3 regions of the Pseudomonas rosaeacicularis genome follow, and region 1 is predicted to be linked to each of the others. Evidence: predicted binding sites of a transcription regulator. Region 1 holds the regulator's gene; each other region holds the start of a gene.
What was found. Region 1 encodes sigma-54, which starts transcription at its own class of promoters, with help from an activator protein. Its sites were predicted from a motif close to ANTGGCATNNANNTTGCTNT; they were not measured.

Region 1 (2,270 bases):
TGAGGATGCTTTGCTGCTTTTCCTTATGCTTGAGCAATTGTCTGTCGAGCTTGTCAGTGAGTAAGTCGATTGCAGCGTACATATCGTCATGCTCCGCATTGGCAACCACCTCTCCACCAGGGATATGCAGGGTGGCCTCGATCTTCTGTTTGAGCTTCTCGACGGCCATCGTCACCTGCACATTGGTAATCTTGTCAAAATGCCCTTCGAGCTTTTTGAGTTTGAGCTCGATGTATTCACGCAGGGGCTTGGTCACTTCCAGTTGGTGTCCACTGATGTTGACTTGCATACAGCTTCTCCTTCGTTGCCAGTGCATAAAAGAGGCAGGCTTGGTTGCCTGCCACTGGAACGCTGTGGCCTGTGACCTCTACATCAGTCGCTTGCGCTCGCTGGAAGGCGCGATCCCCAGAGACTCGCGGTACTTGGCGACTGTGCGACGTGCCACTTGAATGCCTTGTGCCTCCAGTAAACCAGCGATCTTACTGTCACTCAATGGCTTTTTCTGATTTTCGGCCGCAACCAGTTTTTTGATGATTGCGCGAATGGCCGTGGACGAACATTCACCGCCTTCTGAGGTGCTGACGTGGCTGGAAAAGAAGTATTTCAGTTCATAAATGCCCCGCGGCGTGTGCATGAACTTTTGCGTTGTAACCCGGGAAATCGTTGACTCGTGCATGCCCACCGCTTCAGCGATGTCGTGCAACACCAGCGGCTTCATTGCTTCGTCGCCGTACTCAAGGAAACCGCGCTGATGTTCGACGATCTGCGTGGCCACCTTCATCAACGTCTCATTGCGGCTCTGCAGGCTCTTGATGAACCAGCGGGCTTCTTGCAACTGATTACGCATGAAGGTGTTGTCAGCGCTGGTATCAGCGCGGCGTACAAAGCCTGCGTACTGCGGATTAACGCGCAAGCGCGGCACTGATTCCTGATTGAGTTCGACCAGCCATCGCTCGTTGTGCTTGCGTACGATCACATCAGGCACGACGTATTCGGCTTCGGTGGACTCGATCTGTGAGCCGGGGCGCGGATTCAAACTCTGCACCAGCTCAATGACCTGACGAAGATCGTCTTCCTTGATCTTCATGCGGCGCATCAGTTGCGCGTAGTCACGGCTACCCAGCAGATCGATGTAATCGCTGACCAAGCGCTGTGCTTCGGCCAACCATTTTGTCTTGGCAGGCAGTTGGCGTAGTTGCAGCAGCAAGCATTCGCTGAGATTGCGAGCGCCGATGCCCGCAGGTTCGAATTGCTGGATACGGTGCAGAACGGCCTCGATCTCATCCAGCTCGATATCGAGCTCCGGGTCGAAAGCGTCGAGCAGTTCATCGAGCGACTCGTCCAGATAACCCTGATTGTTAATGCAATCGATCAATGTCACGGCGATCAGGCGATCAGTGTCGGACATCGGCGCAAGATTGAGCTGCCACAGCAAATGGCTTTGCAGGCTCTCGCCAACCGATGTGCGTGTGGTGAAGTCCCACTCATCATCGTCGTTGCTCGGCAGGCTGCTGGCGCTGGTCTGGTAAACGTCTTCCCAAGCTGTATCGACGGGCAATTCGTTGGGAATGCGCTCGCTCCATTCGCCGTCTTCGAGATTGTCGACGGTGGGGGCGGATTCCTGGTAGGTCGGTTCCTGAACGTCAGGATTGGGCTTTTGCTCGACGCTATCGGCCATCGGGTCGGCATTATCGAAATCGTCGCCTTCTTCCTGGCGCTCGAGCATAGGATTGGACTCCAGTGCCTCCTGAATTTCCTGTTGGAGATCCAGAGTCGACAATTGGAGTAAGCGGATGGCCTGCTGCAGCTGCGGTGTCATCGTCAGCTGCTGGCCCATTCTCAAGACTAGCGAAGGTTTCATGGCAGGGGCTAAACACCTTATTCGTTCGCCGGCGCATATGCGCGCCATCCACTACAGGGCGCCAGGGCGCCAACTTAAGCAAATTATATGCCTGAAACCAGAGTGTTTGCCTAGAGCGCGATGACAATTAATGTTTGATTGGAGGCAAAGGCGGCTTCAGCGCCTATGCGGCAATCAAGTGTCATCGCAACAGTTACAGGCGGAACTCGTGGCCGAGGTATACCTCTTTCACCAACTGGTTCGCCAGAATGGTGTCCGAATCGCCTTCGGCAATCAGCTGTCCATCATTGACGATGTAGGCGGTTTCGCAGATATCCAGCGTTTCGCGGACGTTGTGATCGGTGATCAACACACCGATACCTTTGGCCTTCAGGTGGTAAATGATTTGCTTGATATCGCCAACCGAAAT
Region 2 (2,270 bases), on a different contig from region 1:
TAATCAGACCGCCCATTGGGCCAACAGTACCGGCCGCTGGGGTGATTGCCACCAGACCTGCAACCACACCCGATGCGATACCCAGTGCGCTTGGCTTACCGTGGGTCAGCCATTCAGCGAACATCCAGCCCAGTGCTGCAGCGGCGGTCGCGATTTGGGTAACCAGCATCGCCATACCGGCAGTGCCGTTGGCTGCAGCAGCGGAGCCTGCGTTGAAGCCGAACCAGCCGACCCAGAGCATTGCCGCGCCAACCAGGGTGTAACCCAGGTTATGTGGAGCCATCGGGGTGGTCGGGAAACCTTTACGTTTGCCCAGCACCAGGCAAGCCACCAGACCTGCAACACCGGCGTTGATGTGAACAACCGTGCCGCCTGCGAAGTCGAGTACGCCCCAGTCCCACAACAGACCACCGACGCCGCTCCAGACCATGTGCGCAATTGGCGCGTAGACCAGAGTGAACCAGATGGCCATGAAGATCAGCATCGCGGAGAACTTCATACGTTCTGCGAAAGCACCGACGATCAAAGCGGGAGTGATGATGGCGAAGGTCATCTGGAAGGTGACGAACACCGCTTCAGGGAACAGCGCAGCCGGGCCAGTGATGCTGGCTGGGGTAATACCCGCCAGGAACGCCTTGCCCATGCCGCCGAAGAAGGAGTTGAAATTGACGACGCCTGCTTCCATACCGGTGGTGTCGAACGCAATGCTGTAGCCGTAAATGACCCACAGGATGCTGATCAGGCCGGTAATGGCAAAGCACTGCATCATCACGGAAAGAATGTTTTTCGAGCGAACCATGCCGCCGTAGAACAGTGCCAGACCGGGAATGGTCATGAACAGCACCAAAGCGGTCGAAGTCAGCATCCAGGCGGTGTCGCCTGAGTTGAGGACTGGGGCTGCCACTTCGTCTGCCGCCATGGCCAAGCCAGGGGTTACGAGGGACAACAGGGCTCCTAGCCCTGCGAATTGACGCAGAGTCATATTGTTTTCTCCTGGGGCGTTGGGGTTGGCGGCTTAGATTGCGTCGGTATCGGTTTCGCCGGTACGGATGCGAATGGCCTGTTCCAGATTAACCACGAAGATCTTGCCGTCACCGATCTTGCCAGTGTTGGCTGCTTTGGTTATCGCTTCGATAACCCGATCCAGATCCTTGTCGTCGATCGCAACATCGATCTTCACCTTGGGAAGGAAGTCGACTACATATTCCGCACCGCGATACAGCTCGGTGTGGCCTTTCTGACGTCCGAAGCCTTTGACTTCAGTTACCGTGATGCCCTGCACGCCGATTTCGGATAACGACTCGCGTACGTCATCCAACTTGAACGGCTTGATGATGGCAGTGACTAGCTTCATGAAACTTTCTCCCGAATTGGTGGACTTGCCCCAGGAAAACAAACCCGACTCAAGTCTAAGCGCAGTGTCTGGCTTTGTAACGCGTCGATGGCCTGAAACAGACCAGATCAACGCCAGAAAACCGCTCCTGACGAAACACTTCCCCGCTCCGCCTGTCGCACTGGATTCGTCACAGCGACTGCATCAGTGCATGGGTCATAAGCCACTAAGCAGAAAGCTTGCCATTTCATTGAATTCCACTGAATACAGCTAATCCATCGTCATCTGAGCAGTGCAGGTAGCCATCATCCAAGGGACACGCACAACAACAGTGCGCCAGTGCCCGGACGCATGCTCGATAAACGTGCACTCGCTACCCCAAAATGACTATAGACGCTGCGTGCTACACTGCTGCGCATCTGATTTACGGAAAACCATCATGCTCGCCCCAAAAGCCTTTCTCGATGCCGTCAGTGGCCACGCTTCCCGTCTGCTGAGTAGCGACACTCAACTACCCCGCAATGAATTCGAGACCCAGTTCAAAGCCCTCCTGCAAAGTGGCTTCAGCAAACTGGATTTGGTCAGCCGGGAAGAATTTGACAGCCAGATGATCGTCCTCGCCCGCACCCGCGCCCGCCTCGAAGCGCTGGAAGCCAAAATGGCCGAGATGGAAGCTAAGCTCGCGCCGCCGGCGGATTGATTAACGCGCTGACTCTGTACGAGCGAATTCCTTCGCGAGACTTCAGTTCAGGCGATACATCTGCATTGCCTTGAAATGCATTCCGAATGAATTCTCCCCTAAAGGCGGGTGCCCGTCGCCACGAAACACCCTGAACCTTTTCGCTCCAGCTGTTCCCCTCCTTGATGACTATCCTTTGCCACACCGCAGGACGCGGTCTGTCTCCATCAAGGAATGTCTATGTCCCTCGCTATCGTC
Region 3 (2,270 bases), on a different contig from region 1:
GACAGTCGGCCATGTTCGCGCCGATGACGAAGAACACGTCGGCCTTGTCGAAATCTTCGTAGGAGCCTGGCGGGCCATCAGCGCCCAGCGACAGTTTGTAGCCGCTGCCGGCGCTGGCCATGCACAGGCGCGAGTTGGATTCGATGTGAGCGGTGCGCACGAACCCTTTGGCGAGCTTGCTGGCCAGGTACTGCGCCTCCAAAGACATTTGCCCGGACACATAAAAGGCCAGGGCGTCCGGGCCGTGGGTGTCGATGATCGCTCGCAGGCGGCGGGCGGTTTCGCTGATGGCGAAGCCGATGTCGGCGCGCACCGGCTCCTGGCTGCGCACGTCACGCAGGTAGGCCGAATCCATACGTCCGGATTCCGTCAGCGGCTGGGCACAAGTCGTGCCCTTGGTGCACAGGCGCCCGTAATTGCTAGGGTGCGTCTTGTCCCCGGTCACTTTGATGACCCGGTTGTTCTCGACCTGCATGACGATCCCGCAGCCAACACCGCAATAAGGACACACACTTGAAACGCTTCGACTCGCCATACCCATTTCCCGAAACCAAAAAAAAAACGCCCTGTTCTCCTCCGTCTGAAACGGGGAGCACACGGCGCCTTTGTCGTGAAGATGGCGATCGGCGTTGATCACCTTTGACGGGGGTGTTGCAAGGGATGGGCCAGAGGGGCGGCCGAAAGTTGTAAGCCCCAAGCTGCAAGCCTCCAGCTGCAAGTGAACCTGTTGGAGCGAGGCTTGCCCGCGAAGCTGATAACGCGGTGAGCCTGACACACCGCACTCGCAGCTTCGCGGGCAAGCCTCGCTCCAACAGGATTTGGCTCCTTGGGGGTTTCAGGATTGCGACACAGGGTTTAGGCATCACAATGATGCGCAACCGATCATTCACGCACTTTTTTCGCGCCATTTGCAGAACAATCGAAAGCGTCCGGCGATGCGTTAGCGGACTCTCATCAGTGGCTGTTAATCAGTCTTTTAACCAGCATTTACCGGACAGCCAAGCCCCGACAACCCGCCAGACCCGCGCCCCCAACCACCCTCTGGCACACCCCTTGCTTTGACCAACCAAGTCCAGCCTGAATGCGCGGTTGGCGGCCCTGACGTTCAATGACGATCGTCAGCCCAGCAGGGCATCGGGCCAAGCAGGTTGCACCCACACTGTGGTCGGGTGGCAACCCACAAAGAACAGGCAAAGGCGCCTGGAACCGAAAGGTTCCGGGCGCTTTTTTTTTGCTTTCGAAAAACCTGAATTGGCTTTGGCCGGGACTTGCTATGAACACCACAGTCGCCCCTTTTGAAGATGTGCCCACCCTGATCGTCATCGGTAACGGCATGGTCGGCCACCAATGCGTCGCGCAATTGATCGCCGACGGCGCGCTGGATCGCTACCGCATTCATGTGTTCGGCGAAGAGCGCCAGCGCGCCTACGACCGCGTGCATCTGTCCGAGTACTTCGGCGGGCGTGACGCCGAGTCCCTGGCCATGTGCGAAGCCGAGCTGTATCAACAGAGCGGGGTGACGCTGCATTTGGGTGTGCCGGTGCTGGAAATCGACCGCGTTCGGCGTGAAGTCATCACCGCCAGCGGTTGCTTCCCGTTCGACAAACTGGTGCTGGCGACCGGTTCGTACCCCTTCGTGCCACCGATTGAAGGCGCGGCCGGCGATTCGCGCCTGGTCTATCGCACTCTGGACGATCTGGACACCATCCGCGCCGCGGCCAAAAACGCCAAACGCGGTGTAGTGGTCGGCGGCGGCTTGCTTGGCCTGGAAGCGGCAAACGCGCTGAAGTCTCTGGGGCTGGAAGCCCACGTGGTGGAATTCGCCCCGCGCCTGATGCCGGTGCAACTGGATGACTTCGGCGGCGCGGCATTGAAGGCTCGTATCGAAGCACTGGGCGTTGGCGTGCATTTGTCTCGCGCCACGCAGTCGATTACGCCGGGCGAGGAATACCGCTACCGGATGAATTTTGCCGGCGACGAATTTCTTGAAACTGACCTGGTGGTGTTCTCCGCCGGGATTCGCCCGCAAGACGCCCTCGCCCGCCAGTGCGAGCTTGAGTTGGGGGCACGCGGCGGCATCGCGATTGACGAGCATTGCCGCACCAGCGACGCCGACATATTCGCCATCGGCGAATGCGCGGCCTGGAACGGCAGCGTGTTCGGCCTGGTTGCCCCGGGCTACCAAATGGCGCGTAACGTTGCGGCGCAGTTGTGCGACCTGGACGCCGAGCCATTCTTCGGCGCGGACATGTCGACCAAACTCAAACTGC

Region 2: glnK (P-II family nitrogen regulator) is a predicted target of sigma-54. The motif match lies at 1,561-1,580, and genes of this name have one in related genera.
Region 3: nirB (nitrite reductase large subunit NirB) is a predicted target of sigma-54. The motif match lies at 1,041-1,060, and genes of this name have one in related genera.

The regions. Positions count from the first base shown of each region.
Region 1 is NZ_JBSKHT010000024.1:72,128-74,397, reverse strand. It holds gene hpf (ribosome hibernation-promoting factor, HPF/YfiA family) at 1-289, opposite strand, end outside; gene ACWKWM_RS26220 (RNA polymerase factor sigma-54) at 368-1,861, opposite strand; gene lptB (LPS export ABC transporter ATP-binding protein) at 2,055-2,270, opposite strand, start outside.
Region 2 is NZ_JBSKHT010000001.1:128,159-130,428, reverse strand. It holds gene ACWKWM_RS00610 (ammonium transporter) at 1-982, opposite strand, end outside; gene glnK (P-II family nitrogen regulator) at 1,016-1,354, opposite strand; gene ACWKWM_RS00600 (accessory factor UbiK family protein) at 1,773-2,033, shown strand; gene ACWKWM_RS00595 (YifB family Mg chelatase-like AAA ATPase) at 2,253-2,270, shown strand, end outside.
Region 3 is NZ_JBSKHT010000007.1:230,082-232,351, forward strand. It holds gene ACWKWM_RS11325 (bifunctional nitrate reductase/sulfite reductase flavoprotein subunit alpha) at 1-535, opposite strand, end outside; gene nirB (nitrite reductase large subunit NirB) at 1,274-2,270, shown strand, end outside.